One region of the Shewanella carassii genome, then DNA from elsewhere that is predicted to be linked to it. Evidence: predicted binding sites of a transcription regulator. Region 1 holds the regulator's gene; the other holds the start of a gene.
The links. The regulator MetJ, encoded in region 1, represses methionine synthesis genes. The targets are predictions, from matches to a motif close to TAGACGTCTAGACGTCTA.
Positions count from the first base shown of each region.

Region 1 (16,320 bases):
CAGATAAAACTCGCTGCCGCCGATGTTTTTCCAGTCAAAGTAGGCGCGCTCGACCCGCAGCCAGTCGCCACTGGGGTTGCCTGAGTTGGTGCCGTCCATGGTGAAAGAGCGCCAGGAATCAAACACCTGCACACCGGTGGAATCGCCCCAGTCCTTGAACATGGTCAGGCGTCCGGCAAAGCTGACGTTGTCCCACACCTTGGCCTTGAGATCGAGCCGCAGCCGAGTGGTGTAGAAGATGTCATTGTCTATGTCGCCACTGCGATAAGGCGCCAGCACATAGGGCATAACGCCCTGCAGTTGTCCCTGGGCAAAGGCGTTGGCCAGCTCAGGGTTGGCGGCCATCATCTTGCCAAGGGGCGAGGTGGGATCCATGGGGTTGCCCAGTTCGCCGGCCATGGCTTTGGCGCCGAAGTCGTTGAAGTCCATCTTGATCGCCGGATGCCAGGTGACATTGCCATAGTGCAGCGAGTGGGCTCGAGTGCGAAAGTCACCGCTGATCTCCAGTCGATCGAGCGCCGTGTGCCGCTCTGTCTTGTCCACCCGGCTGTTGAGTATATCCAGCTCTTCGGTGATCTCCTGCAGTTGCTGTTTAAGCTCGCGGATCTTGGTGCTGTCATCCAGTTCTCCGGCCTGGAGCTGGGGGCTGCCCAGCAGAGCCAAACCCAGTGCCTGGGCCACCGCCAGTGCGATAAGAGTACGCATAGTAGATTCTCCTGACCGGCCTTGCCGGTCGTTTTCAGGCAGCAAGCGGCCCTGGGGTAACCCCATACTTGGCTTACTGACTGTTAATGATTATGGGAAGGTGCGAACAAGTCCCATGTGTGCTCTGCGTCGGCTTACAGGCCTGGATGCAAGGCGTGGTTCGCAGCAAATGGCCTAGTCCTTTGCAAGAAGCACAACACAGCAGGCAGGCCTGTAAGCCACGCCCTTCGGGGCTCTCACAGCAACCGGCTCTCTACGTTATCCGACTTCGACAGGCCCCGGCATGCCTTCAGTCAGATGCCTTGAACGCCAATTGCTGTGCAAGCCAGAGTGCCACGAGGACTTATTCGCACCTTCCCGCGCTATCAACCGCAGGTCTGGGGTTGATCCGAGTCGGCGGCATGGTCGTACAGGAACTGTTGAATATCCTTGAGTTCCTGCTCAGTTAAAGGCTGAAACGCCTCGGGTTTGGCTTTGTGTTTGTCTCTGGCGAAGAATCTGTCCCATTGGCTCATGGTCTTGCTCATGGGAGTCAGTTCGCCGCCTATGCCTGCTTTGCTGTGACACTCTTTACAGACTTTCTTGTACAGGTGTTTGCCTTTCTTGGGGTTGCCGCCGTCGGCTGCGGTGGCGCCTGTGGCCAATGCACAGGCTAAAAGCAGAAGGCCGAGTTTGCTGCTGGTGTTCATCATCTATTCCTCTGGGTGACCGCCCGCTCCGTTAATGGGCTGTTATTTTTAGTGTCCATTCGGTTATTAATTTAACAACTCGGGAGTTTTTCAGCTTTGAACTGGATCACTTCCATGAAATAAATCTAATTGATAAAAATTTCATTGAAATTAATCTAATGTAAGTGTGGTGGTTTTTATTTAACAATATGATTTATAACAGTTTTGTTTTTGTTTTCTGACAAGGGTAACAACAAGAAAGGCGTAAATTTTAGCTGTGATCTGCTTAACAATTGTGAATATTTGTCATCTGTTCACTTGTGAATGTAAATTTTTTTGATGTTTTTGAGTCTAAAAATATCGGCTCAAGCCAGGGGCGATTGCCTTCACATTTTTAAGGACTTTCAAAAGTGTTTACCGTGCCTGGATCACACTCATCCTCGCTATGTGGTTTACCACAATACCCACACAAATCTAATGGGTAAACAATAGGTTCAAGCCGCGGTAGTCAAGCGGTATCCAATACAAACAATAACCTGTGTGAGCGACCTTTCCCTAAGGGGAGAGGATGGAGGTAAACCATGATAGAGCTTGATCGGCGCACCTTTCTGAAAGGGGCTGGAGCCGGAGGGGCAACCTGTGCCCTGGCCGGGGTTCTGCCCGGTTCACTGGCGGCTTTGGGGCATGGCCCTTTGACCGGCAGTGCCACTGAAATTGCCAGTATGTGTGAGATGTGTTCGACCCGTTGCCCGATTTCGGCGCGGATAATCGACGGCAAAAACGTCTTTATTTCTGGTAACAAAGAAGCCAAATCATTCGGCGGTAAGGTTTGTGCCCGTGGCGGCGCCGGCCTTAGCCTATTGTACGATCCACAAAGGATCGTTAAACCACTCAAGCGCGTTGGTGAACGCGGTGAAGGCAAGTGGGCCGAAATCAGCTGGCAGGAAGCCTATCAAACCATCGCCAGCAAGCTGAATCAAATCAAGGCCGATCACGGCCCTGAAGCCGTGGCATTTTCCTCCAAGTCAGGCTCGCTGTCCGGACACCTGTTCTATTTGGGGCAGGCTTATGGCAGCCCCAACTCCTTTACCCATAACACCACTTGCCCGGGCGGTTATGTGGTCGCCGCCAAGGCGATGTTCGGTACCAAGGTGAAGCGGGATCTCTCCAACTCTAAGTACATTATCAACTTTGGTCATAACCTCTATGAAGGGATCAATATGTCCGAGACCCGTGGCCTGATGAAGGCCCAGGCCGACAAAGGCGCCAAGTTGGTGGTGTTTGAACCCAGATTCTCGGTAGTGGCCGATAAGGCCGATGAGTGGTATGCCATTCGTCCCGGCTCGGATGTGGCCGTAGCCCTGGCGCTGTGCCATGTGTTGATTGCTGACAACCTCTATGACAAGGCTTTTATCGAGCGTTATGTCGTAGGTTTTGAAGAGTTTGCCGCCGAGGTCAAGGCTTATACTCCTGAGTGGGCCGAGAAAATTTCCGATGTGCCCGCCGCCGACATTCGTCGTATTGCCCACGAGTATGCTGCTGCTGCGCCTCATGCCGTGGTCGACTTTGGCCACAGATCTACCTTTACCCCGGAAGAGTTCGATATGCGCCGGGCGCTGTATGCCGCCAACGTGCTGATCGGTAACCTGGAACGCAAGGGTGGCCTCTACATGGGCAAGAAGGCGGGTGGTTACAACAAGTTTGCCGGTGAAGCCGTGGCCCCTGAGCTGGGCAAGCCGGGCGTCAAACTGCCCAAGCCGCAAGCCAAACGCATCGACCAGATGGATGAGCAGTTTGCCATGGCCTGGTCCGGTGGTGGTATCTATCAGTCAATCATAGATGCGACTCTGGAAGCCAAGCCTTACCAACTGCGCGCCTGGGTTATGAGCCGCACTAACCCGATGCAGACCATGACCGACCGTGCCAAGGTGGTTGAGAGCCTGAAGAAGTTGGAGTTTGTGGTTTCCTGTGATGTTTACATCAGTGAAACCGCCGCCTGGGCCGACATCATACTGCCCGAGTGTACTTACCTGGAGCGGGATGAAGAAGTCGCCGACAAGTCCGGCAAGAACCCGGCCTACTACCTGCGTCAGCAAGTGGTGGATGTGATTGGCGATGCCAAGCCTTCCTGGCAAATCTTCCGTGAACTGGGCATAGAGATGGGCTTGGAGCAGTACTATCCCTGGGAAAACATGGAAACCCTGCAATTCCTGCAGGTGAATAAAGACGCCCAGCTGCTGCAGCATATCAAGGACAAGGGTTTTGTCAGCTACGGCAAACCGCTGATGCTGCGTGAACCCAAGATGGTAGCCGACTTTGTCGCCGCCTACCCCAACGCTAGAGCCATGGATGAAGACGGTACTTACGGCAGCGCGCTCAAGTTCAAGACCCCCAGCGGTAAGATTGAACTGACCTCCGCCAAGGTGGAAGGCATGGCGCCTGGACGCGGCACTATCGCCTATCGTGAAGTGACCCTGAAACAGCCGGACGAGCTCTACTTTATTCAGGGCAAGGTGGCGGTGCATACCAATGGCGCGACCCACAATGTGCCTATGCTGGCCAACCTAATGTCCGACAACGCCGTTTGGATCCACCCTGACACAGCCGCCAAGCATGGCATTGAGAATGGGGATGCCATTCGCCTCACGTCCAGTGTCGGTAGTGAAGAGGGTCATGCGCTGGTGACCAAGGGTATACGTCCCGACACAGTGTTCGCCTACATGGGCTTTGGCTCCAAGAACAAGGAGCTGGCACGGGCGACCGGCAAAGGTGTGCACTGCGGTAACCTGCTGCCCAACGTGACTGCACCTGTGTGCGGTATGAACGTACACACCACAGGTGTGAAGCTGGAAAAGGCATAAGGGGAGGCGAAGATGACTAAAAGATATGTGATGGTGCACGACGAGAATAAGTGCATCGGCTGTCAGGCCTGTAACGTCGCCTGCCGCAGCGAAAATGGTGTACCTGAGAGCGTAACCCGCCTGCAGGTACGGGTAGAAGGCCCATTTGGTGATGCGCCGCATCTGCACTTCAAGTATCACAGGGTGTCCTGTCAGCAGTGTGAAGATGCCCCTTGCGTCAAGGTTTGTCCTACTGGGGCGGCCTATGTGGGCGAGGACGGCATTATTTCCATCAAGGCGGAGAAGTGTGTCGGCTGTATGTACTGTGTGGCGGCCTGCCCCTACAAAGTGCGCTTTATGAACCCGGAAACCAAGGTGGCCGACAAGTGCAACTTCTGTAAGGACACACGTCTGGCTCGAGGCGAACAACCCGCCTGTGTGACCGTATGTCCTACCGATGCCCTGGTGTTTGGTGATGCCAACGAGGCCGGTAGCGAGGTGGCGACTCTGCTCAACACCCGCGTGACTTATCAGGACAAGACCCATCTGGGGACTAAACCCAGAATCTACCGTATTCCTGTCAAGAGAGGGGGGATCCAATCATGAACAATACTTGGGGCGATATGACACAATACGACCCTGTAACCTGGAACTGGGTCATTGCGGTTTACCTCTTCTTGGCTGGGTTATCGGCGGGCAGTCTGCTGATTGGGATCGGGCTGCGTTGGGTACAAAACAAGACAGAGGGGGATAGCGGCCTTCTCAAGGCGGCAGCCTTGATAGCACCCGTGGCCATCTGTCTGGGGATGGTGTGTCTGGTGTTTGACCTGACCAAACCGTTCCACTTCTGGCTGATCCTGATCAACTACAACCTGACCTCCGTGATGTCCATCGGGGTGTTGGCGCTGCTGGCCTATATTCCGCTGACCTTTGCCTATGCGCTGGTCGTGCTGAAAGATGATCTCGGTAACTGGGGTTTGGGCTTCCTTAAAGGGATTGCAGAATCACTGACTGGCCTGCGCAAGACCATGGAAGTGCTGCTGTTCGTGCTGGCGATTGTCGTGGGGGCCTATACCGGCTTCCTGATCTCCGCCATGAATGCCTATCCCATGCTGAACACTGCCGTATTACCGGCGCTGTTCCTGGTGTCCGGCTTGTCGGCCGGTGCGGCCGCCAATGCGGTAGTGGCGCTGCTGCTGTTCAAGACAGACAAGCACTGCCCGCAGCTGGGACGGATGCATGGCCTGGAACTGCCCATAATGGCGACAGAAATTCTGTTCCTGTTCATGCTGTTCTGCGCGCTCTACTTCAAGGGCGGTGCCGCCGCCGCGGCGCTGGCATCATTGACAAGTGGCGTCTGGGCCAGTGTGTTCTGGATTGGAGTTGTGGGTATAGGTTTTGGGATCCCACTGCTTTCCATGTTGTTGCTACCGGCGAGTACCCGTCACACCAAGGGCGCCATGTTGGCGGTAGCCTGCTGCAGTCTGACCGGGGTGCTGGCACTTAGACACTTCATTCTCTATGCAGGTCAGAGCTATCTTGGTTAACAAGCACCTCTGAACCTGTTTTGCCTCAGCCCGTATCATTTGATACGGGCTTTTTTGTGTTTGATGTCATAGTTTCATCGAGATTTGGACTATCTTTAACCCAGATAACCGCTTGTGTCAGGTTATAGATAAAAACAAGAGGGTGATGAGATGAAACTGAGTCTGTTGACACTGCTTACCACGGGGCTTGCCAGTACGCTGACGCTGGCAGCGCAAGATGTTTATGAGGCCCGCTCCGATGCCATGGGCGGCGTTGCCGTGGCGGCCGGTAATCGTGAGGCGGCGGCCTTTTCCAATCCGGCGCTGCTGGCTTTGCCCTCGCGCCGCAGCAGTGACTTCAGTTTACTCATTCCTACCATAGGCGCCGATGGCGCCGATAAAGATCAGATGATCGATAAGTTTGACGCCCTGCAGGATAACTATGACGCTCTGGTCAATGCCATAGACGCCGCCGACACAGCGGCTATCGATGACTACCGAAAGCGCCTCAGTGGTGACTTGCAATCGCTGCAGGGCAATAGCGCCTACGTTAGTGCCGGTATCAATATGGCGTTGGTCATGCCCTCGGATGGTTTTAGCTATGCCTTTGTGTTCAAGAGTTATCTCGATGCTCTGGGGATAGCCGAAATCGCCGCTGCAGATATTGATACCCTGGATAATCTGGATCCCAATAACCCGCCGGAAATCCAAGATTTGACCTCCCAGGGGCGAGTGGTAGCCGGGGCGGTTTCCGAGCTCGGGGTTGCCGTGAGCTATCCGCTATCTATCGTCAACATGCCGGTGACAGTGGGAGTCACTCCCAAGCTGCAACGGCTGGATAGTTTCAACTATGCCGTCAGCGCCAATAACTTCGATGCCGATGACTTCAACGACGATGATTATCGTAGTGATGATTCAGGCTTTAACCTGGATCTTGGCCTGGCATTCCAGCCATTGGATGGTTTGGTTATCGGTGTCAGCGGTCGTAACCTCATCAAACGGGACTTAAGCAGCATAGAGGCCGGCGGCGTGCAGCTTACCTATCAGGTGAAACCTATGGTTACCGCCGGGGTGGCCTATGACTGGGCGGCTTTTTCGCTCAGCAGCGACTTGGATCTTACCGACAACGACAAGTTTGCCGAGCTTGAGGGCAGCCGCTATTGGCGTTTAGGCGGTGAATACCGGCCTACCGACTGGGTTGCTTTGCGGCTCGGTTATCGCCAGGATCTCAATGATCACAGCGCCGATCTCTACTCACTCGGGACAGGGTTCGCCATAGGCAACAGCTTCCGGCTGGATCTCACCGGTATGTTTGGCAGTGACGATGCCATAGGCGGAGTACTGCAAACCAGCTATCACTTCTAACAGCGATTTAACCGTTGATGAGCGCCAGGGTTGACTTGATAGTCAGCAACAGGGCGCTCAGGGTGCATAGCGCCAAGGTTAAGCTGCGGGTCTTCTCTTTATCCACCCGGCCCACCAAACGGCCAGCGACCAGAAAACCAATAAATACCGCAGGCAGCAGCAACAGCGATAGCCACAGATGCTTTAGGGTCAAGAGGCCAAAACAGCCGAGAATGATCAAGGCTATCAAGGAGCTGAAGATGAAGAAGGCCGACAGCGCTGCGCGGAACTGACTGGCATCCTTACCCGCCAGCAGCAGAGCCATAGGTGGTCCACCTATGGCCGCCACGGTACCGAAGATCCCGGAAAATACCCCGGCAATAAACAGGCTGAGGCGGTTGATCTTAATGCTGTATTTTCTGAAGCTGAGAAATACGGCCACGGCCACAATCAGGGCTATGGTCAAGCCCATAATCGGTTGCGGTGCCAGCAACAACAGGGTGGCACCAATCAGGCCGCCGGGGAGTCGTCCCAGCAAGGCATATTGCAAGCCGTTGAATTCCAGGTGGCCGCGTTCGCGTATCAAGGTCAACAGGGCGATAGAAAATCCCATCACAATCACAGGGACGGGAACCAGTTCCGGATCGACGATATACAGCAAAGGTGTGGCTACCACGGCCAGGCCAAAGCCTATCAGCGACTGGGTCAGGGCGCCGGTAAATATGATCAGGGATGCCAGCAACAGGGTGACGGGATCTATCAGTGACAGCATTCGCAAGCTCCCAAAAGAAAAGGATCGCGCAGCGATCCTTGTTCAACAATAAGATAATTCAGAGGAATAAGACACTTATTCCATGTCTTCCCATTCAATGCCCATGGCATCCATCATGCGTTTGGCTTCTTCCGGGATGCTGTCTGGTTTGTCTTTGGACAAATCCTCATCATTGGGCAGTGGCTGGCCGGTATAGGCATGCAGGAAGGCTTCGCACAACAGTTCGCTGTTTGTGGCGTGCCGCAGGTTGTTTACCTGGCGCCGGGTGCGCTCATCGGTCAATACTTTCAGTACCTTCAACGGAATAGAGACAGTGATTTTTTTCACTTGCTCATTCTTCTTGCCGTGTTCGGCATAAGGGCTGATGTATTCGCCATTCCATTCAGTCATTGATTCACCTGTGATCTCACTAATTCGCAGCAGATTTTAAACCCTTACAGGATACAGTCAAATGATTGCCTGCAAAATCTGTGCAATATGAACAGAAATCCATACATTTGGACGTCCAAACGTCTTGATGCCTATTGACGGCTGGATAGTCATTGGTTAGATTTAGACGTCCAGACATCTTTATGGTGTCGAACCTCAGCATTCAGGAGTCGATTATGACAGAGCGGCGATTAGCAACCACAGCGGTCCGGCAGGGCATCGAATCAGACAGCCAGCACGGGGCCGTGGTGCCACCCATCTATCTGTCGACCAACTATGCCTTTGAGGGGCACACTCAGCCAAGAGCCTTTGATTACAGCCGCTCGGGTAATCCTACCCGCTCCATTCTGGGGGATGCCTTGGGGGAGCTGGAACAGGGTTGCAGTGCGGCAATTACAGCGACCGGCATGGCGGCCATTACTCTGGTGGTCAACCTGCTGGGGCCGGATGACCTCTTGTTGGTGCCCCATGACTGTTATGGCGGTAGCTATAGGTTGTTCACCCATCTGGCCGCCAAGGGCCAGTTTCGTTTGCAGGTTTTGGATCAAACCGACCCGCAAGCACTCGCCGCTGCCCTGGCGCAAAAGCCGCGCATGGTGTGGCTCGAGACGCCATCTAATCCGCTGCTGCGGGTTGTGGATATCACCGCCATTGCCGAGGCGGCCCACCAGCAGGGGGCATTGGTGGTGGCCGACAACACCTTTTTATCGCCGGCGCTGCAACAGCCTTTACTGTTGGGGGCCGACATAGTGGTGCACTCGACCACTAAATACATCAATGGCCACAGCGATGTGGTGGGCGGCGCCGTGATTGCCAAAGATCCCGAACTGGCAGAGCAGCTGCACTGGTGGTCCAACACGCTTGGGCTGAGCGGTGGCGCCTTCGATAGCTACTTGACCCTGCGAGGCCTGCGTACTCTGGCGCTGAGGATCCGCGAGCATCAGGCCAATGCCGAGCGCATAGTGGCGCTGCTGAGCCAGAGCCCGGTGGTAGACAAAGTTTATTATCCGGGGCTTAAGAGTCACCCTGGTCATGAGATTGCCGCCAGGCAGCAGAGTGGCTTTGGCGCTATGCTGAGTTTTGAACTCAAGGGCGATGAGACGCAGGTGGTTGCCTTCCTCGGCGCGCTCAGGCTGTTTTCCGTGGCCGAGAGCCTGGGAGGGGTTGAGAGCCTGGTGGCCGTGCCCGCCACCATGACCCACAGAGCCATGACGAGTGAGGCTCGCGCCGAAGCCGGTATTAAAGATACGCTTATTCGCTTGTCTGTGGGCATAGAAGATAGCCGGGATCTGCTAGACGATATCGCCGCCGGATTGGCGGCAGCCGCAAACTGTTGAATTGAAGGAGCTTGAGATGGCACGTTGTCACCTACATAAGTTTGGCGGTTCCAGTCTCGCCGATGCCGATTGCTACCGACGGGTCGCCCATATTTTGCTGACCCATGGTCATGCCGATGATCTTGTAGTGGTTTCCGCCGCCGGCAAGAGTACTAATTTTCTCTATAAACTGTTGAACCTGAAGGAGTCGGGCGCTCTGTGGCAGGAGGAGCTACAGGAGCTTGTCGGCTATCAGCAAAATCTGATTGAACAGCTGCTGGGCAATGAACAGGCACGTCAACTGCGGGAGCGTCTGTCTACAGATAAGGCGCAACTGGCCAGTTTATTGTCTTTGCCTGAACTCAGCGAATACCAATGCAATCAGGTGGTGGGTTTCGGTGAACGCTGGTCGGCCAGACTGATGGCGGCGCTGCTGCGGGAGTCTGGTGTCGCCGCTTCCCATGTGGATGCCCGCAGCTTGTTGATTGCCGATGAGGGCGCAGTACCCAGGATTCGCCTCGATGAGTCCCGCGAAAGGGTGCAGCGGCTGCTGGCCGAGCATCCCGATGAGCGTCTGGTGATCACCGGCTTTATCTGCGCCAATAGCCAAGGCGAAACTCTGCTGCTCGGTCGCAACGGCTCCGACTTCAGTGCCACCCTGATAGCCAGCCTGGCCGATATCGACAGGGTGACCATTTGGACAGATGTCGAAGGGGTGTTCAATGCCGATCCCAACAAGATTGCCGATGCCAGGTTGCTGAGCAGTATGTCGCTGGCTGAGGCCGACCGCCTGGCGCGGCTCGGCTCCCCGGTACTGCATTGCCGTACCCTGCAGCCTTTGTTTGATACCGAGGTCAGCCTGGCGGTGCGTTCGAGCTACGCCTCGCATACCGACTTTACCCTGATAGCCCCCAAGAGTGATGCTGCAAGCGCCCCTGTGGTGACCAATCTCAATCAGGTGTCCCTCTTGAGCCTGGAGTTCAATGGCACCCAGGCTCAGACGCTTGATGCGCTCAATGAGGCGGGTTTGAACCCGCTGGCTTACTGGTCTCAGGGACAACACAAACTGGAGCTGGCCTTTACTCCCGAATTATCCCGCCAAGTCTGGCAGTTACTGGAAGCGCAGACATCCGAGCTCAAAATTCAAAGCATTACCGAGGACAGAGAGCTTGGGCTGGTGGCGCTGGTAAGCAGTGGCGCCGGCAGTTATCGCCGCAGCTTTGCCCGCTTGCTGAGCCGTGAAGCGCGGCCTCTGTATCAGGACCAACTCAGCCTGGTCACCCTGGTGCCTAAATCGCAGGTGAACCTGCTGACCCAGAAGGTGCACAGGCGCTGCGCCGGCCCCCGCAAACGCATAGGCGTTATTCTGCTGGGGGTGGGTAACATAGGCGAAGCCTGGGTGGAACTATTTAGCCGAGCCCGCGACGGCCTCAAACGTGAGCTGGAAGCCAGTGTTGAACTCCTGGGCTTGGCGAGTTCGAGCCGTGCCTGGATCTGCAATGAAGGGATCGTTGGGGAAGACTGGCAGGCAAGGTTTGAAGCCGAAGCCACCCCTTGGCAGTATGAACATCTGTTCGAACAGCTTGCGTTGCTGCAAGCCGATGAACTGGTGGCGCTGGATATCAGTGCCAGCGCCGGACTGACACTGCAGTATCCTGAGTTCTTTGCCCGTGGCATTCATATGGTCAGTGCCAACAAGTTGGCCGGCTCTGGGCCATTGCCTTTCTACCGCGAGCTGAAACAGCAGTTGGGTAACCGCCGACTGTTCTGGCGTTACAACGCCAGTTGCGGCGCCGGGCTGCCGGTGCAGCACGCGCTCAATGATTTGCACAACAGCGGCGACAGGGTAGAGGCTGTCGGCGGTATCTTCTCCGGCACGCTCTGCTGGCTGTTTGAGCATTTCGATGGCATCAAACCTTTCTCCGAGCTGGTGTTGCAGGCCAAAGAGCTGGGGATTACTGAGCCAGATCCCAGGGACGATCTTTCCGGGCGTGACATGCAGCGTAAGCTGTTGATTTTGGCTCGTGAAATAGGTTTGGAACTAGAGCTTGAGGATATTCGCTTAAGCTCTCTGGTGCCTGAGGCGCTGGCCGATATTCCGCTAGATGAGTTTTTGCAGCGGATCCCCGAATTGGATGCCACTCTCGCGCAGCAGTTTGCCGCCGCGGCCGAGCAAAACAAGGTGCTGCGCTATGTGGCTTCACTGGAGCAGCAAGATGGTCGGGTTAACGCCGAAGTCTCTCTGCAGTGGGTCGAGCGTCAACATCCATACGCCAATCTGACCCCGGGAGATAATGTGTTTGTCATCCGCTCGGCCTTCTACCAGGGTAATCCGCTGATCATTCGCGGCCCAGGTGCAGGTAGGGAAGTGACTGCCGCGGCAGTACAGTCGGATCTGGTGCAGATCTGTCGCGATCTGCTGCAGGAGTAGGGTTGGTATTGGCGTCATATTTGAAGCCGGTGGGCTTCTGGCTAGGAAAAGCCTGTGTGAGTGGCCGTTCTCGGACGTCCTGTCCTTCACGGTATTCGGGCTTTCAGCCTATCCGCACCGCAGGTGATGGGCTTGCGGTTTAGCTGGAAGCTGAGATCAAGTTTATTGGTGAGTTTTGGCTTAAAGCCATGCTAGCCGCTGTGCCAGCGGTCTAAAGTCGTGGAGCAAGTGCATCCATGCACAAGGGCCAGTTCGCCATCCCTGGCTCTCGCTCGTAGCCAGTCGCTATGCGACACTCGCCGCCCCACACCCGAGGAAAGGGGGCTGTATCGACTCGCCCCCTTTCCAAACCCCCAGCGACCCGCGACGCAGCGGACAACCCCTTGTGCTTATGATGCCAATTCGCTATCGCGCCAGACGCTCAGAGTCACATCCATGTGACTCTGGCCCTGCTCAACATCCTGTTTCGCGCTCGTTAGCTCGTCGCTAGGCGACACTCGCCCCTGATTCGACTGGCGCTGCTTCGGCATCCATGCCTCGCTACGCGATTGTCATCAACGCCCTGCGGCCGCTTCGAGCGGGAGTCGGTGTAATTCTGTGAAAATGGAGTAGCTTGAAATATTTGAGCGATTTGCAGACATACGCCTATTTTCCAGGCACAGGCGGGACTGTGACCTTCCGAGCCAGGGATGGCGAGGCAGAGCTTACAGGGATGTACTCGCAGCGAGTCACAGGATCGCCTGTGCATAAGCCTGCGGCAGGCAATGAGTAACATCCGTCGCCGGAAGCTCGGCCAATACTAACTTAGATACTCTTAGTTGGAAGCTATGATAGCCGCTGTACCAGCGGCCTAAAGTCGTGGTGTAAATGCCTCCATGCACAAGGGCCAGTTCGCCATCCCTGGCTCTCGCTCGTTAGCTTGTCGCTAGACGACACTCGCCGCCCCACACCCGACCAAGAAGGGATCAACAGCAATCCCCTCTTGGATCTCCCTTGCCGCCCCACACGGTGTCGAAAGCCTCTTGGCCTAATGGCGCAAATAACTACCGCTTCAGACGCTCAGAGTCACATCCATGTGACTCTTATCCAGCTCAACATCCTGTCTCGCGCTCGTGAGCTCGTCGCTAGGCGACACTCGCCCCTGATTCGACTGTCGCTGCTTCGGCATCCAAATCCTTCCATGGATAAAGGCCAGCTCGCCTTCCTTGGCTCGCGCTCATAAGCACACTCGCCACCGGCGAGCATTCGCCCTCAGCCACGTTATTTGCGCCAACGGCTTTCGGCGACACCGAGGGGGAATCGGTGCAACTCTGTTAGTCCTGAGCAGCTTGAAATATTTGAGCGATTTGCAGACATACGCCTATTTTCCAGTCACAGGATCACCTGTGCGAAAGCTCTCCCAGGTGCAAAACTGAGGCTTTGCAGAAACACTCATTAGTGGCTTTTATACCGATTAAGATAAATACACCTTTGAAGCCATCTTTGGGCTTGACTTCAATGATAGTTTCTCTAGTATGTGGACATGTAGACGTCCAAACGTCCAGATAGACAGTTGAGGGAGTTTCAATGGCTTTTCATCACGCACAACATGCGCACTCGCTGAACCAGAGTTTGTCCGAGCTCAACGGCGACATTAATGTTTCTTTCGAGTTCTTTCCGCCCTCAACGCCTGAGATGGAAACCTTATTGTGGAACTCAATTCAGCGCCTGGAGCCACTGAATCCCAAGTTTGTTTCTGTCACCTATGGTGCCAACTCAGGAGTGCGGGATCGCACTCACAGCGTGATCGAGCGGATCCAGCAGGAAACCGAGCTGGTGGCGGCGCCGCACCTGACGCTGGTAGATGCCAGTGATGAAGAGTTACTGGAGTTGGCGCGTCACTACTGGAACAGCGGTATTCGTAACATAGTGGCGCTGCGAGGCGATCTGCCGGAAGGCAGCCCCAAGCCGACACGTTTTGCCTCTGATCTGGTGCGTTTGCTGCGCTCGGTCGCCGACTTTGATATTTCGGTGGCCGCCTATCCAGAGGTGCATCCGGATGCGGCCAATGCCCAGGCCGACCTTATCAACCTGAAGCGCAAGATTGAGGCCGGTGCCAGCCGTGCCATCACCCAGTTTTTCTTCGATGTGGAGTCTTATCTCAGGTTCCGCGACCGTTGTGTGGCCGCCGGCATTGATGTGGAAATTGTTCCCGGAATATTGCCTGTGGGCAACTTCAACCAGCTTAAGCGTTTCGCCGCCATGACCAATGTGTCTTTGCCGGGATGGTTGCATAGCCAGTTTGAAGGCTTGGATAACGACCCCGCAACCCGGGCGCTGGTGGGGGCCAACGTGGCCATCGACATGGTCAAGGTACTTTCCCGTGAAGGGGTGAAAGACTTCCACTTCTATACCCTGAACCGTGCCGAGCTCACCTATGCCATCTGTCATACGCTGGGAGTACGCCCCGGCAAGTGAAGGCCTTTGATAACGGCTAAGCGGATAAAAACGAAGCCCACCATTTTGGTGGGCTTGTCTTTAGTGTGTTTTTAGTGAAAGGGTTAGACCTTGAATTGGCCAATCAGCTGTTTGAGGCGTACCGACAGCTGCGCCAGCTCTTCACCGGCAACGGCTATCTGGGCTGCACTTTCACTGCCCTGAGCCACACCATCATTGATATTGGTAAGGTTACGATTGATCTCGGCCGAGACGGCGCACTGCTCATTGGCGGCGCTGGCTATCTGGATATTCATCTGGGTAATGGCAGAAACGGCATCTCTGATCTGATCCAATGCCGTTCCGGCGCCCCGGACCTCGGTCATGCAATCCGCAGTGGTATTGTTGCTTTGTTGCATGACGACAACGGCGGATTTGGCTCCCTGTTGCAAGGTTTCGATCATCTGCTGAATCTCGGTTGTCGATGTCTGTGTGCGGCTCGCTAGAGTGCGCACTTCATCGGCGACAACGGCAAAACCTCGTCCCTGCTCTCCGGCTCTAGCCGCTTCAATGGCGGCATTGAGAGCCAGTAAGTTGGTCTGATCGGCTATGTTGCGGATGACCTCCAATACAGAATCGATGGACTGAGTATCCCGCTCTAATTGATCTATCGCTTCGGTTGCTCTCTGCGTTTCTGCAACCAAGCCTTCCATCATATTGATCACTCTTTCTACCAAGCGATTGCCTGCATCTGTGGCTTCATCTGCAGATTCTGCAGAGTCGGCGGCAACGGTAGCATTTTGGGCGACTTCCTGAACCGTGGCAGCCATTTCATTCATGGCAGTGGCCACTTGTTCGGTTTCTCTTTGCTGTTGCTCGGCGCTGTGACGGCTGTTATTGGTAATACCAGACATCTCTTCGGCCGAGGTCGCCAATGAGTCTGTAGCGTCAGCGACTTGCTGCATTGTTTGGTGAATTTTACCGACAAATAGGTTGAATGCCCGTGCCAGATCGGCGATCTCATCTTTGCTGTTGATCTCAATGCGCTTGGTGAGGTCACCTTCTCCTTGAGCAATATCCTCCATGGCGCGGGCAGTTTGCGCTATGGGGCGGGTGATGCTGCGGGCGATAAAGAAGGCGATGATCACTCCTACGAATAGCGCTATGCCCCCCAGAGTCATCAGGGTGACTTTGATTTGCCATAGCTTGGCTTCTGAGTGAGTCCGGTCCATGGCGAGAGCCAAGACACCAATCGCTTGGCCTGAGAAATCTTTTACGGAATGGAGATAGAGTACGTTACTGACTCCACCCAGTTCGATATTGGATTTATTTGTGGTCCCCTGCAGGACTTGATTCATTAAGTTGGCGTTGTTGAAGACTTCTGTATTGAAGGTTCCACCAAATTGTTTGTAGCCGCTTCCATCCGGAATTAACAAGGCGATGTCGGCTTGATAGTTCTTTTTGAAAGTGTCGAAGAAGGGTTGACCAAAGGACATACCGAATTCAACTGAGCCTATATGCTGCCCCTGAAAACTCATGGGGGACAGGCCGCGGATCCCCAATCCGGCCACACCTTTTTCTAGACCCTTCATGGCTTGTTTGCGCTGATTGGTTGCTACTACGGTTTGGCGGAAGCTTGAGAGGTCATCGCCAAACTTTTCCGGTTTGTGAACCCTTAAAAATGAGGTCGCACTAGGCTTGTGGAACTGAAATTGTTGTACGGAATAGTTTTCTTTGAGTGGCTTAAAGACTTGTTGGCTGCGGTTATTCAGCGCCTCACGATCACCATAAGCAAAATCTTGCTGCATCTCAGGTGTATGAGCGACCTGGGTTGCCAGCGCTTCGGCCAGTTTCCCAGAGGAATCTATCTCTGC
Region 1 covers NZ_AP024618.1:3,813,679-3,829,998, reverse strand. The annotation lists gene K5621_RS17190 (DUF3373 domain-containing protein) at 1-705, opposite strand, end outside; gene K5621_RS17185 (c-type cytochrome) at 1,071-1,397, opposite strand; gene phsA (thiosulfate reductase PhsA) at 1,955-4,234, shown strand; gene K5621_RS17175 (4Fe-4S dicluster domain-containing protein) at 4,247-4,819, shown strand; gene nrfD (NrfD/PsrC family molybdoenzyme membrane anchor subunit) at 4,816-5,760, shown strand; gene K5621_RS17165 (conjugal transfer protein TraF) at 5,911-7,104, shown strand; gene K5621_RS17160 (sulfite exporter TauE/SafE family protein) at 7,112-7,855, opposite strand; gene metJ (met regulon transcriptional regulator MetJ) at 7,931-8,245, opposite strand; gene metB (cystathionine gamma-synthase) at 8,461-9,621, shown strand; gene K5621_RS17145 (bifunctional aspartate kinase/homoserine dehydrogenase II) at 9,638-12,031, shown strand; gene metF (methylenetetrahydrofolate reductase) at 13,598-14,488, shown strand; gene K5621_RS17135 (methyl-accepting chemotaxis protein) at 14,572-16,320, opposite strand, start outside.

Region 2 (16,320 bases), 360 kb from region 1:
TGCATCAGGATCAAGCTGGCCAGCGCCGGGATCTTGAGGGCATAGTCAGTGGTTTCTGTCTCCATATTGGGCCAGCCAAACAGGATAAGCGGTGTCGGCTCCCCTGAGCTGTTGTCCCAGTGGCCTTCCATGGCGGCGACTTTAGCCGGTTGATGCTCCAGGGTATTGAGCCCGTGAATATCCCCAAGCAAGGCCTGCAAAGGTGCACAGGCGAGGATCATCCACAGCGCCATGGAGAACATCTTGCGCACCGCCGGGTTGTCGTTGCCTTTAAGCAAGTGCCAGGCGCCCGATGCCGCCACCATCAAGGCGCAGCAGATAAAGGCGGCCACCGCCATATGCGAAAGACGCGGAATAAAGGAAGGGTTGAAGATAACCGCCAACCAGTCTGTCGGTACTACTTGACCGGCTTCAATGACAAAACCCTGCGGCGTGTGCATCCAGCTGTTGGAGGCCAAGATCCAGAACATGGACATTAGGGTGCCGAGGGCGACCATACAGGTGGAGAAGAAGTGCAGCTGATCGCCGACTTTTTTCCAGCCAAACAGCATCACCCCCAGAAATCCGGCTTCGAGGAAGAAGGCGGTCAACACTTCATAGGTCAACAGAGGGCCGGTAATACTGCCGGCAAACTCGGAAAAGCCGCTCCAGTTGGTGCCGAACTGGTAAGCCATCACTAACCCGGAAACCACCCCCATACCAAAGTTGACCGCAAATACCTTGGACCAAAAATGATACAACTGCTTGTATACCGGATTACGCTTTTTGAGCCAAAGCCCTTCCAGTACCGCGAGATAACTTGCCAGGCCAATGGTGATGGCCGGGAAGATAATGTGAAAAGAAACCGTGAAGGCAAACTGTATGCGTGCCATTTCGAGTGCATCCAGTCCAAACATGAACCACCTCAAAGGGTCAATAAACCTGGCTGGCATCTTAAGGACTGAGACAAAACTATAATAGATACAGAAAATACGATTTTATATATAACAGATTGAATAATTGTTATGCTGGGCACTGGCAATAAAGCAGAGTAAACCATGGCCAAATATGAAACCCTGATCCAGCAATTGAGGCAGCAGATACAGAGCGGTGTCTGGCAGGTGGGTGACCGCTTACCTTCACTCAGGGAGCAGACTCAGCAGAGCCAGATGAGTTTGATGACAGTGATGCATGCCTATCAGGTGTTGGAGAGCCAGGGCTGGATAATATCCCGCCCCCGCTCAGGTTACTTTGTCGCCCCGAAAGTGGCTGCCCCCAAGCCTCAAGGTCTGCACCAGTCCAGTGCTGTGACCCGCGCCGAGTCGGTGGATATCAACGCCTTTATCTTTGAGGTGTTGCAGGCCAGTCGCGATCCGGGGATCACGGGGTTTGGCTCCGCCTACCCGGATCCCGGGCTGTCGCCCCACAAACAGTTGAACCGGGCCTTGATTTCAAGCGCCAAGACCCTGGATTCCGCCAGCGCTCTGGACAATCTGCCTCCCGGTAACCCGGCGCTCAGGCATATCATAGCCCAGCGCTACGCGGCGCAGGGAATGAGCATCTCGCCGGATGAAATAGTGATCACCGCAGGGGCACTGGAGGCATTGAACCTGAGCCTGCAGGCGGTCACCCGTCCCGGGGATTGGGTGGTGATAGAAAACCCCGCCTTCTACGGCGCCCTGCAGTCGCTGGAGCGCCTCGGCCTCAAGGCGCTCGCCATTCGCACCCATCCCCAGGAAGGGATAGATCTGCAGTCTCTGGCCCAAGCGCTGCAAACTCACAGGGTCAAGGCCTGCTGGTTGATGACCAACTTTCAAAATCCCCTTGGCTGCAGTATGAGCGATGACAAGAAGCGTCGTTTGCTGAAACTCTTGCAGGAACACGACTGCTTTTTGATTGAAGACGATGTCTACAGTGAACTCTATTTCGGCAAGGAGAAGCCCCTGCCGGCCAAGGCCTTCGACCCGAACAACAGAACCCTGCACTGCGGCTCCTTCTCCAAGTCTCTGGTGGGCGGTTTTCGCGTCGGTTGGGTGGCCGCCGGCAAGATGGCGCTCAGTATTCAAAAACTGCAACTGATGAGCACCCTGGCCACCAGCACCCCGGTGCAATTGGCACTGGCTCATTACCTGTCGACCCGCAGTTATGAGACCCACCTGCGACAATTGAGGCGCACCCTGGAGCAGCGAAAATTCGCCACCTGGCAGGCATTGAAGAACCGCTTACCCGACAGTGTCAGAGTGCATTTTGGCGATGGCGGCTATTTTCTCTGGGTAGAGTTACCCGAGGAGCGGGACACCACAGAGCTCTATCGCCAGGCACTCTGGCAAGGAATAAGCCTGGCGCCGGGACAGATGTTCTCGGCGCACCGGGAGTTCAGCCACTGTTTTCGCATCAACGCCTCACTGCCTGGCGGGCCAAAGTTGGAGCAATCAATCGCCAGCCTAGCCAAGCTTATCAAAAAGGCGTTGTGATGACTCAAGAGCCATCCGGATAACACTCCGCCAACCTCAGCCCTATCACCCAAGTGTGTCGTAACAGCCAAGGCGCAACAACTAGCACCCACCTCAGATTTACACTCTGGAAGCTAAAAGTAAAAAAGCCCGCGAATGCGGGCTTTCAATACAGAGAACGGGATTACAGATTGATCTGTGGGTCCAGTTCGCCGGTCTGATAACGCTTGTACATGGCCTGCAGTGACAGCGGCTTGATCTTGGAGCCCATACCGGCACAACCGAAGGCTTCGTAGCGCACGGTACAGATGTCGGCCATGGCTTCCATGGAGGCCTTGAGGAATTTGCGTGGATCAAACTCAGTTGGGTTTTCGGCCAGGAACTTACGTACCGCACCGGTAGATGCCAGACGCAAATCTGTGTCGATGTTAACCTTACGTACACCGTGCTTGATGCCTTCAACAATCTCTTCCAGCGGCACGCCGTAAGTTTCAGGGATCGCGCCACCATACTGGTTGATGATCTGCAGCCACTCCTGAGGTACAGAAGAAGAGCCGTGCATGACCAGGTGAGTGTTGGGGATACGGGCGTGGATCTCTTTGATGCGGTCGATACGCAGCACATCGCCGGTAGGCTTGCGGCTGAACTTGTAAGCACCGTGGCTGGTACCTATGGCGATGGCCAGGGCATCCACATGAGTGTCGGCCACGAAGCGGGCGGCTTCTTCTGGGCTGGTCAGCATCTGCTCGTGGCTCAGAGTGCCTTCGGCACCGATACCGTCTTCTTCACCGGCCATACCGGTTTCCAGGCTACCCAGACAACCGATTTCACCTTCAACAGAAACACCACAGGCGTGGGCGAACGCCACTGTCTTGCGGGTAACATCGACGTTGTACTCATAAGAGGCAGGAGTCTTGCCGTCAGACATCAAGGAGCCGTCCATCATCACAGAGCTCATGCCGAGCTGGATGGAACGCTGACACACGTCAGGGTGGGTACCGTGATCCTGGTGAATACACACAGGGATATCCGGATACTGCTCGAGGGCCGCAGCCATAAGATACTTGAGGAATTGAGGACGGGCATACTTACGGGCACCGGCTGAAGCCTGCACAATCACAGGGCTGTCAGTGGCTTCGGCGGCCTGCATGATGGCACGCATCTGCTCCAAGTTGTTGACGTTGAACGCCGGGACACCGTATCCATGTTCGGCGGCGTGGTCCAGCATTTGGCGTAGGGAAATAAGGGCCATTTTTTACTCCAGTAATAGGGTGAATTGCTTCACCGAGGTCGCTATCGCTTGGATTTAACTTGATGCTCCCGGCAAAGCCGGGAGCGGTTTCTTTATAATTCTTTTGACTTTGCTCAGTTACCGCGGGCCTTGAGCATGGCCACTGCCGGTAACTCTTTACCTTCGAGGAACTCGAGGAAGGCGCCGCCGCCGGTAGAGATGTATGACACCTTGTCGGCAATGCCGTATTTATCCACGGCGGCAAGAGTATCACCACCACCTGCGATGGAGAAGGCCGGTGACTCGGCGATCGCCTGAGCGATACGCTTGGTGCCTTCGCCGAACTGATCGAACTCGAACACCCCAACAGGGCCGTTCCAGACTATGGTACCGGCTTGTTGCAGGATAGCTGCCAGGGCTTCGGCGCTGTCCGGGCCTATGTCGAAGATCATCTCATCGTCGGCAACCTCGGCCACTGGCTTCAAGGTAGCCACGGCTGCAGGGCTGAACTCCTTGCCAACCACCACATCGGTAGGCACAGGGATATCACCGCCACGGCTCTGGGCATTGGCCACCAGGCGCTTGGCTTCATCGATAAGGTCGGCTTCATAGAGCGACTTGCCCACAGGATGGCCGGCGGCGGCAATAAAGGTGTTGGCGATACCACCACCCACCACCAGTTGATCCACTATGCCGGACAGAGACTCAAGCACTGTCAGCTTGGTCGACACCTTGGATCCACCGACAATCGCCACCAAGGGACGCGCCGGGTTATCCATCGCCTTACCCAGGGCATCCAGCTCTGCCGCCAGCAATGGGCCGGCGCAGGCTATCGGGGCAAACATGCCGACTCCGTGAGTCGAGGCCTGGGCGCGATGAGCGGTACCGAAGGCATCCATCACATAGACATCACACAGGGCTGCCAGCTGCTTAGAAAGCGCCTCGTCGTTTTTCTTCTCACCCTTGTTGAAGCGGACGTTTTCAAACACCACCACTTCGCCTTGGGCAACTTCGACGCCATCCAGATAGTCTTTTTCCAGACGCACCGGGCAGTCCAGCGCCTTGGCCAGATAATCCACCACAGGCTTGAGGGAAAACTCCTCATTGTATTCGCCTTCGGTTGGTCGTCCCAGGTGGGACATCACCATCACGGCGGCCCCTTTTTCCAGTGCCAACTTGATGGTGGGCAGTGACGCCCGCAGACGCGCATCGCTGGTGACGACACCATCGGCCACCGGCACGTTGAGATCTTCACGGATCAGCACGCGCTTACCCTGAAGATCCAGCTCTGACATCTTGATAATTGCCATTTTTACGCTTCCTTCTTAATCAAAAACAAATCTGTTTCACTAAGGGCGGCAGCTTCCCTGCCCCCTGGAATAATCTGTTGCAGTCTCTCAGGCGCTGCGGGCCTTGATCATCGCCAATGCCGTATCCAACATGCGGTTGGCAAAGCCCCATTCGTTGTCGCACCAAAGCAACAGCTTCACCAGTTGGCCATCACTGACCCGGGTCTGGGTACCATCGACCACGCTGGAGCGCGGATCATGATTAAAATCGCATGATACCAGAGGCTCATCAGTATAGCCCAGAATCCCCTCGAGCCTGCCATGGGTCGCCTGTTCCAGCACCTGGTTTACCTTGGCAATATCCACTCTGTCGTTGAGGGTCACAGACACATCGATGGCGGTGACATTAATAGTGGGCACCCGTACAGAGATAGCCTCAAACTTATCCTTCATCTGCGGCAAGATACGCTCTATGCCGCGGGCCAGCTTGGTATCGACCGGAATAATCGATTGCCCGGCGGCGCGGGTTCGGCGCAGATCGTCGTGATAGGCATCTATCACCTGTTGATCATTCATCGCCGAGTGGATAGTGGTAATGGCACCGCTCTTGACCCCGAAATGCCGATCCAGCACATCGATGACAGGGACAATACAGTTGGTGGTACAGGATGCGTTGGACACCACAGTGTGCTCGGCGGCCAACAGTTCCTGGTTGACACCATAGACTATGGTGGCGTCAACATCCGCCGAAGAGGGGTGACTTATCAATACCTGGCGGGCACCGGCCTGGATATGAGCCTCGCAGCTCTGTCTATCAGACAGGGCGCCGGTGGCTTCGAACACTAAGTCGATATCCAGCTCGCCCCAGGGCAGTTTGTCCGCCTCCGGCTCGGCCAACAGTCTGATGCTATCGTCACCCAGTTGCATCATGCCATCGGCAAGGCTCGCGCGGCTATGGAAGCGACCATGGGTGGTGTCATAGTTGGTGAGGTGGACTATGGCCTCGGGCTTGGCCAGTTCATTGATGGCAACGATCTGAATTTGCTGCCTTTTACCCGATTCGTATAAGGCACGGAGAATTGAACGGCCGATGCGGCCATAACCATTGATTGCGACTCTGATCATGGAGATCCTGTTCCTCTAATGAGGGATGCTGATTGGGTAGCGGCCTGCCTTCCCGACAGGCCGTTGCACTTCCTGTGCGGCATTCCATTACCTGGTTGCCGCACAGTCATTTCCAATCAGGCAGGCGCGGCTCAGGCGAGCAGAGCCTTACCGGCTTCAACTACTTTATCGACAGTGAAACCGAACATCTCAAACAACTGATTGGCAGGCGCCGACTCACCGAAAGTCGTCATGCCAATAATGCGGCCATTCAGGCCGACATACTTATACCAGTAATCGGCAATGCCCGCTTCCACGGCCAGTCGTTTTGTGACATTGGCTGGCAGTACGGCTTCTTTATAAGCCGCGTCCTGCTGGTCAAATACGTCGGTAGATGGCATGGAAACCACACGCACCTTGGCGCCTGTGGCGGCCAGCTCAGCCTGGGCCTTAACCGCCAACTCGACTTCGCTGCCGGTGGCAATGATGATCAGCTCGGGCGCGCCTTCGCAATCCACCAGCACATAACCGCCCTTGGCCACATCATTCAGTTGCTCGGCGCTGCGTGGCATCTGGGTCAGGTTCTGACGCGAGAAGATCAGCGAAGTTGGGCCGTCTTTGCGCTCAATGGCGTATTTCCAGGCGATAGCAGATTCTACCTGGTCACATGGGCGCCAGGTGCTCATGTTGGGAGTCATACGCAAAGAGGCAATCTGCTCAACCGGCTGGTGAGTCGGGCCGTCTTCACCCAGCCCAATGGAGTCGTGGGTATAGACTTGAATATTCTGCACCTTCATCAGCGCAGCCATGCGCATGGCGTTGCGGGCGTATTCCATAAACATCAGGAAGGTGGCGCCGTAAGGTACAAACCCGCCGTGCAGGGCAATACCGTTGATGATGGCGGTCATACCAAACTCACGCACACCATAGTGCAGGTAGTTGCCGCTGGCATCTTCGGCCGAAATAGGCTTGGAACCTGAGTACATGGTCAAGTTGGAAGGCGCCAGGTCGGCACTGCCCCCTAAGAATTCCGGCAGCATTTTACCGAAGGCTTCCAGTGCATTTTGCGAGGCCTTGCGGGAAGCGATATTGGCAGGGTTAGCCTGCAGCTGCTCTATGTAGGCTTTGGCATCGGCGTCAAAGTTGGCAGGCAGTTCACCGTTGAGGCGACGCTTGAGCTCGGCGGCCAGCGCAGGGTGAGCGGCTTCATAGGCGGCGAACTTGTCGTTCCAGCTGCTTTCGGCGGCCTTACCGGCTTCCTTGGCATCCCAGGCAGCATAAATTTCAGATGGGATCACGAATGGGTCGTGCTTCCAGCCCAGGAATTCACGGGTGGCGGCAATTTCAGCATCACCCAGTGGCGCACCGTGGCAATCATGAGAACCGGACTTGTTGGGAGAACCGTAACCTATTACGGTCTTGCAGCAGATCAGCGATGGACGCGGATCAGCCTTGGCGGCTTCAATGGCGGCGTTAATAGCTTGTGGGTCGTGACCATCGACACCGGCAACCACGTGCCAGCCATAGGCTTCAAAGCGCTTGGGAGTATCATCGCTGAACCAACCTTCAACATGACCATCGATGGAGATACCGTTGTCATCCCAGAAGGCGATCAGTTTGCCAAGACCCAGAGTACCGGCCAGAGAACAGGCCTCATGGGAGATACCTTCCATCAGACAGCCGTCACCCATGAAGACATAAGTGTGGTGATCGACAATATCGTGACCTTCGCGGTTAAACTGAGCCGCCAGAGTCTTTTCTGCAATCGCCATCCCCACGGCATTGGTGATGCCTTGACCCAGAGGCCCTGTGGTGGTTTCGATGCCAGGGGCATAACCATATTCAGGGTGGCCCGGAGTACGAGAGTGCAGCTGACGGAACTGCTTGAGATCGTCAATGCCCAAATCATAACCGCTCAGATGCAGTAATGAGTAATGCAGCATGGACCCATGGCCGTTTGACAGCACAAAGCGGTCGCGGTCGGCCCATTGAGGGTTCACAGGGTTGTGCTTGAGGTGATCCCGCCACAGGACTTCGGCAATATCAGCCATCCCCATGGGAGCCCCAGGGTGGCCGGAATTGGCCTTTTGGACTGCGTCCATACTTAAAACACGGATAGCGTTAGCGAGTTCTTTACGGGAAGACATGCTCTCTCCTGCTTATTTCTTAGAGGTCTTGGGCAAAATGGAGCCATATTTTCCCCCACCGGGCAGAAGGACGCAAATAAAATTCACCCTCTCGGGTCGTCATTGATATCGACAAGCTCACCTACTGCCTACGCTTACACAACAAAGGCAAAACACCCACCCAACAAAGTGAACGGTAATCAGGCTCAAAAACAACTTTCACTTCAGGCATGGGATCTATATCGCAGACAAAAAACACTGAAACCGCGACAAATTTAACCTTCATATTTCAGCAAAATAGCTGAAAACAGTGAAAAAAGGTTTTAGTTGTTCACGCCCATTCCTGCGTCTTGGCGCACAAATATTTGCGACAAGGGGTGTTATCCAGGTTGAATTCAACTAAAATGGCCGTCTAGATGTAGATGCTTCTACACGTTTGAATTCCAAAGACGAGATTTTCCGAATTATGGCAAAACACTTGTTTACCTCTGAGTCGGTCTCAGAAGGACATCCAGATAAAATCGCCGATCAGATTTCTGATGCGGTACTCGACGCGATTCTGGCTCAGGATCCCAAGGCCCGTGTAGCCTGTGAAACCCTGGTCAAGACTGGCATGGTACTGGTGGCCGGTGAAGTCACCACCTCCGCCTGGGTTGATATTGAAGAGCTGACCCGTAAAACCGTTCGCGATATTGGTTATACCCACTCAGATATGGGTTTTGATGCCGACAGCTGTGCGGTACTGAACGCCATCGGCAAGCAGTCCCCCGATATCAATCAGGGTGTAGACCGCGCCGATCCCAAAGAGCAGGGTGCCGGTGACCAGGGTCTGATGTTTGGTTACGCCAGCAATGAGACTGACGTGCTGATGCCGGCTCCTATCACTTACGCTCACCAGTTGGTTAAGCGCCAGTCAGAAGTACGCAAGAGCGGCGCTCTGCCTTGGCTGCGTCCCGATGCCAAGTCTCAGGTGACTTTCGCCTACGAAGACAACAAGATTGTCGGTATCGATGCCGTGGTACTTTCTACCCAGCATTGCGACAGCGTCAGTCAGGCGGATCTGGTAGAAGGCGTGATGGAAACCATCATCAAGCCGGTACTGCCTGCTCAGTGGCTGAACAAGGACACCAAGTACTTCATCAACCCAACCGGCCGTTTCGTTATCGGTGGCCCTATGGGTGACTGTGGTTTGACCGGTCGCAAGATCATCGTTGATACCTACGGCGGCATGGCCCGTCACGGTGGTGGCGCCTTCTCAGGTAAAGACCCATCCAAGGTTGACCGTAGCGCCGCTTACGCTGCCCGTTACGTTGCCAAGAACATAGTTGCTGCCGGTCTGGCCGACCGCTGTGAAATCCAGGTGTCTTACGCCATTGGTGTGGCCGAACCGACTTCCATCAGTGTGGAAACCTTCGGTACCGGCAAAGTCTCGCAAGAGCTGCTGATCCAATTGGTTCGTCAGCACTTCGATCTGCGCCCATACGGCCTGACCGAGATGCTGGATCTGGCGCGCCCCATCTATCAAGGCACTGCCGCTTATGGTCACTTCGGCCGTGACGAGTTCCCATGGGAACAAACCAACAAGGCTGAAGCGCTACGCGCAGATGCAGGTCTATAATAGATTCTGCCAACCTAAAAAAACCGCCGAAAGGCGGTTTTTTTATGACTTATACGAACTCAGCTCTCAAGCTTTTTTCCATCTGAGGCTGCATTCTGCTCTGCAATTAAGGCACTCTGTGCCATGTCTGCATTGTAGTGCTCAATATCCAGTTCATCTTCTGATTTGGCGATCACAGTGGTAGCCACTAAGTCGCCAGAGACGTTAACCACGGTGCGGGCCATATCCAGAATACGGTCAATACCGGCAATAATCGCCACCCCTTCCAGCGGCAAACCAACGGTAGTCAGCACCAGAGTCAACATCACCAAACCGGCGCCGGGCACACCCGCAGTACCTATGGAAGCCAGTGTCGCGGTCAGAATAATAGTGATGTAGTCCACCCAGGTGAGGTCTATGCCAAAGGCTTGTGCCACAAACAGCGCGGTCACACCTTGATAGAGAGCTGTACCATCCATGTTGATGGTAGTACCCAGTGGCAACACAAAACTGGAGATCTTCTTATTCACCCCCAAGTATTCACTGGCACACTTCATACTGGCCGGCAGACTACCGGCTGAGCTTGAGGTGGTGAAGGCAACCGCCATCGCATTACTGATCCCCTTGAAGAACTGCAACGGATTGAGGCGAGCAAACACACTCAATATCAAACTGTAGAAACCGACAATATGCAGGAAACAACCGACATAAACAGCCACAATCACCTTAATGAGTGGCAACAGCATCTCCATGCCATACTCACCGGCGACCCAAGCCATTAAGCCAAACACCCCATAAGGCGCCAACTTCATCACCATATCGGTCAGCTTGTACATGGCTTCTGCCAGGCTCTCGAATACCCGAATGGCCGGTTTACCATGCTCACCAATCAACACCAAGGCAACCCCCAGTGCTACGGCAAATACGATCACCTGCAATATCTGCCCTTCAGCCAAGGCCGATACTGGGTTAGTCGGTACTATATTGATCAGGGTTTCCATCACTGACGGGGTTTGGGCCGCCTTTTCAGTACCTACCTCTGGGGTCATATTCAGCCCGGATCCGGGACGGATCACAGAGCCGACCACCAGCCCCAAGCTGATAGCGATAGATGTGGTACCCAGATAGAAGGCAAAGGATTTAAAACCTATCCGTCCCATCTTGGCAGTATCCTGCATTGAGGTCACGCCCACTATCAATGAGCAGAATACCAATGGCACTATCAACATCTTGATAGTGTTGACAAATAGAGTCCCGATAGGTTTGAGGTTACTGGCCTGTTCTCCAAGCCATAACCCAACCAGGATCCCCAGCACCATACCGATAAGAATTTGCAACCACAGGGGCACAGCCATCCAGCGTGACCATTGACGGCCAACGAATGAAGGTTCGTGTTTTGACATGTGTAAACCTTGATATTTGAAAAAGAGAGGGGCCATATCCTTGGCGGATGGCCGAGATCAGACATCAAGGCCGGTGCGCGATTTTAGCACAGGGGGTACCCCTTAGAGATGATCTACATCACGCTGCCTGGCTCTCATCATAGCCGGCAACCTAAATAGCCATGTTCAAAATCATCGTACTTTGCGCCCGGATAAGACTGCTGATAAATTGTGCCCCGCCCCACAAACAATCCAGGGGCAAAAGCAAATAGAACACAAAGGAATAATTATGCTAATAAGAAAAGGTACCCCAAGAGACGCCGAGGCCCTGGTGGCCTTCAACCAAGCGATGGCACAGGAAACCGAAGGACTGTCACTGGACAGCAACACCCTGAGCCGTGGCGTCAGCACTCTATTGGAAAACCCCGCCAAAGGTTTTTATCTGGTGGCGGAGATCGGTGGAGAGATTGCAGGCTCCTTGATGGTTACCTATGAATGGAGTGACTGGCGCGCCGCCGACTACTTCTGGATCCAGAGTGTCTATATCAAACCCGAGCACAGACGCAAGGGGATCTACCGCGCCCTGTATCAGGAGGTCAAAGCGCTGGCAGAGCGCCAAGGGGGCGCCGCCAGCTTCAGGCTCTATGTCGAGCAGGAAAACGCTCGCGCCCAGCAAACTTACCAATCACTGGGCATGAGTCAGAGCCATTACTTGATGTATGAAGAAAAGCCCGCCTGAGTTCAGGCGCAGATACTGGTAACCTTAATGGCCAGGCCACCCTGACTGGTTTCCCGGTACTTGGCGCTCATGTCCTTGCCGGTTTCATACATGGTGGCTATCACCTTATCCAGGCTGACTCTGGGTTCACAGTTACGTCGCAGCGCCATTCGGGCCGAGTTAACCGCCTTCACGGCGGCAATGGCGTTACGCTCAATACAGGGCACCTGAACCTGCCCGGCGACAGGATCGCAAGTAAGCCCCAGATTGTGCTCCATGCCGATTTCGGCCGCCATACACACCTGGGCTGGGCTGGCTCCCATCAGCTCGGCCAAACCGGCCGCCGCCATGGAGCAGGCAACCCCGACCTCCCCCTGACACCCTACTTCGGCGCCCGAGATAGAGGCATTACGCTTGTAAAGCCCACCTATGGCCGCGGCGGTCAGCAAGAAGCGACTGTACTCCTTCTGCCCCAAAGGACGAATAAACTTGTCAAAATAGGCCATCACGGCCGGAATAATCCCGGCCGCTCCATTGGTCGGCGAAGTCACTACCCGGCCACCGGCCGCATTTTCTTCACTGACCGCCAAAGCAAACAGGTTCACCCAATCGACTATGACCATAGGATCGCTGGAAAGGCGCTCTCCGGTTTGCAATTGTCGCAACAGTGCCGGTGCCCGCCTTGGCACTCTCAAAGGCCCGGCCAGAATCCCTTCGGTATGACATCCCTTGTCGATGGCTTGCTTCATTGTGTGCCAGATATTACCAAGACCACGGTAGATGCGCTCCTCCGGAGCCAATGCCTTTTCATTGGCCAGCATCAAGGCACTGATACTCATGCCATGTTCGCGGCACAGTGACAGTAACTCTTCGGCATCGGTAAAGGGATAAGGTACGCTCTGCTCACTCGCAACTTGTTTGCCAAAGTCGGCCTCTTCCACCACAAAACCACCGCCGATGGAATAGTAGGTCTTGCTGCTCAATACCAACTCACCGGCCCAGGCGGTGAGCCGCATGGCATTTTCATGCAGCGGCAGGGTCTCACTGTGAAACTGCACGGCATCGGCCGGAAAGGCCACCTTGTGCCCGTGTCCGAGCACGAGTTCACCACAGGTCTGCACCTGTTGGATAAATGTCGGAATCGCATCTATATCCACAGTCTCCGGACTATTGCCCGCCAACCCCATGATGATGGCGATATCGGTATGGTGGCCCTTGCCTGTCAATGACAGAGAACCGTAAACATCGACACTTACCCGGGTCAGTCGACTCAAACGTCCTTCAAGATGCAACTGCTCGACAAAATCCCGCGCCGCCTTCATAGGGCCTACGGTATGGGAGCTGGAAGGGCCCACACCTATCTTGAAAATATCAAAGGTACTGAACATGCTCACCTCAGTAGCTTAGCCTTGGAAGAAGGAGTAAAAAATGGCGGTCATAGACATCAAACCGGCCACGATCACAAAGATGTTGCTCAAGCGACCGCGATAGGCCTTGAGTGCCGGTACTTTGTAAACGGCATACATAGGCATCAGATAGAGAATGGCCGCAATCACTGGGCCGCCCAGAGCTTCAATCATCGTCAGGATACTGGGGTTGGCAATCGCCGCGCCCCAAACGGTCAGGAACATAAACAGCTGAATACCGCGATTCAGTCCCTTGTCGCTGCAACGCTCTCGAACAAATGGCAACTGTTTGGAGGCAATTCCCTTCAATCCTTCAGTGGCTCCGAGATAGTGGCCGAAGAAAGAGGATACTATGGCCACAAACGCAACAACCGGCCCCACATAGCTGATAAATACACTGTCATGGATATTGGCCAGGTAAGACAAAATCGGCAGGTTGGATGCCTTGGCTTGTGCCAGTTGTGCCGGACTCATGGCCAGAACACAAGAAAACACAAACAACATCACAAACCCCAGCAGCATCATGGCAGTATTGCGCAAGATCATATCGGCCTTCTTGGCCGCATTGGCACCATGTTCCCGCTTTAGCGATACCGCAAACTGGGAAATAGCCGGAGAATGGTTAAAGGAGAAGATCAACACAGGGATGGTGACCCAAACAATACCGAGAAACTCTCCGGCCGATGGAACTTGCATCAAGGCATCCATCTTCCAATCGGGAATGAGATAGAGCGACATAAACAGCAAGATGCCGACCAGAGGATAGACCAGGAATTGAGTCACTTTGAGCATCAACCGCTCACCGGCTACCATCACGGCCATCATACCGGCAATCAAAGCCCCGGACAGTAACCAACGCGGTAAGGATGCCATCCCCAATTGATGCACCATAAAACTGTCAACCGTATTGGTGATACTCACGCCATAGATCAACACAATCGGATAGATGGCCAAAAAATAGAGCCAGGTAATGGCGCGACCGGCACCAACACCGAAGTACTCCTCGACCACTTGAGTGATATCACTGCCTTCAATCTTCGAGGCACAGACAAAGCGAGACAAGCCCCGGTGAGACAGATAAGTCATAGGACCTATCAAAATGGTCAGCAACAACAGCGGCCAAAAACCACCGAGACCGGCATTCATAGGTAAAAACAGGATCCCGGCGCCCACGGCTGTGCCAAATAAACTCAGCATCCAGGTGGTGTCCTGGGCCGTCCAGGGCAGCGAGCGGGAAACTTGCACCTTGTCCGTAACAGTGGGGGTCAGTACAGCGTCTTGAACCTGCGTACCTGTGATCTCTTGTTGCATAAGGATTACCTTAACTTCGGCTGAAATTGGCGGCAAGCATAGCCAATCACCCGGCAAAGAAATTGATCTGAACCGCTATTCGCACCACAGAACTTGGGCTCTACGTCATAACTGGGATCCAGATCGGCCTTTAGCTGTAATAAAATTTCAATTCAGCAACAAATTAATTTCAGCCTGTAAAACCGCGGAAACACAGGTGCTACCTTGAATCTCAATCGATAAAGCCCAAGCACAGAGGAGAAAACCGGCAGCCGTGACCGCCGACACACTCAAAAGATAAATGAGACAAAGCACAGCAAACCCGGAATAAAATCCGCCAATGATCACAATCAAAATTGTAATTTTATTAACAGCCTGGCAGCAGACAAAAATGCCGCTCATCAAGATGAGCGGCATTGAAGCAGAATGAATAGTGCTTAACGCTCGAGCGTCAGTTCCATCTTGGATACGGTTGCCGCATCAATATCCGCTTCTTTGAACAGCAAGGGGCGGAAACGTTTCTCACTGGAGTAGAGCGCGGTCTGATCGGCAAACTCGGGACGCAGAATATTGCTGGTCTCTGAGTAGGTCAGTATCCCTCTCGCCTCCGGGCCCTCATCGGTAAAGCTCACCGCCATCATCCAGCTGGAGCCATAACGAATCTGATAGCCCTTGGCGCTCAGACCGGAATCCAGCGCTTTGCCGCTCAGTACATCGGTTGCCGGAGCGTAAGAGTGCTGCGGGATCAGCGTATCGTCACCACTGGTCTTGGTGGAAAATACGTTGAAACCACCCTCGGCATGATGACTGCCAGGCCAGGGCAAACGCACGCCACTGGCGCTGCCATCCGGCAATGAACGCTCGACAAACTGCACACTGCCAAGGGGCGCATCGACGGCAAAACCGGCCGCTTCCAGGTTGAGCGCGGCATGCGCCAGCGCAGTGAGCGCCGAACCGTCAGAACTCAGTCCTGTGGGAGTGGTCGCCGGCTGCAGATAATCAAAGCCTTGGGTCAACATGGTTTTGTCATTGAACAGGTGGGCGAATTCCCGAAGCAAAGCGCCGCCTTTACTGTCGTTGTCCTGATGACCATTCCAGGCCTTGAGCGCCGCGCAGGCAGCACTGATATCCTTGGCAAGGGTACCGACCATTACAGGTTCACTGCCCTTTGCCTCACACTGGGCAATCAGATCATCCAAAACCATTTCGGCCAGATAGCTGCGGTTGTTGAGCACTGCCGCCTCCAGTTCATCCAGGTTGAACTTGCCATCACTACCGGCGGCATCACCAAGCAGCTTGAGACCCATACGGGTTCTCATGCTCAGTTGGCCACGCTCCGGGCCATACATGGGGGAGAAATACTCCAGCGGCTCGGCCGGGTTGGTAGACCAGAAGGAGTTATTGGAGTTTTGCACAAAGTCTGTGCGTTCCAACTTGGGCGCCCGCTCGAAAGGCGTGGGGCCATCGAAGGCGAACAGTGAGGTATTGCCCGGCAATATAGTAAAGCCCGCCTGCGCCTTGGCCGCCTTGATCTCAGGGGAAGTCTTCAGCAATACCACAGCCGCCTCGGATAATCCCGGCACGGTAGAGTCATCGATATAGAAGGCGTTACCTTCCCTGTCGGCATACATAGTGTTATTGAAGATCATGCCGTCATAGTCTTTAAATGCCTGCACAAACTCCTGTTTGTTGGCGGCCATGTTCATCGCCAGCCAGTGATCCACGGGATCCACGGTCGCCATATT
Region 2 covers NZ_AP024618.1:3,458,056-3,474,375, forward strand. The annotation lists gene K5621_RS15715 (cytochrome ubiquinol oxidase subunit I) at 1-896, opposite strand, end outside; gene K5621_RS15720 (aminotransferase-like domain-containing protein) at 1,038-2,453, shown strand; gene fba (class II fructose-bisphosphate aldolase) at 2,617-3,684, opposite strand; gene K5621_RS15730 (phosphoglycerate kinase) at 3,798-4,973, opposite strand; gene epd (erythrose-4-phosphate dehydrogenase) at 5,061-6,077, opposite strand; gene tkt (transketolase) at 6,209-8,203, opposite strand; gene metK (methionine adenosyltransferase) at 8,649-9,800, shown strand; gene K5621_RS15750 (dicarboxylate/amino acid:cation symporter) at 9,860-11,182, opposite strand; gene K5621_RS15755 (GNAT family N-acetyltransferase) at 11,451-11,900, shown strand; gene K5621_RS15760 (L-serine ammonia-lyase) at 11,903-13,267, opposite strand; gene K5621_RS15765 (aromatic amino acid transport family protein) at 13,283-14,596, opposite strand; gene K5621_RS15770 (acylase) at 15,013-16,320, opposite strand, start outside.
Region 2: the regulator MetJ is predicted to act here: its motif matches at 8,588-8,605, upstream of metK (methionine adenosyltransferase).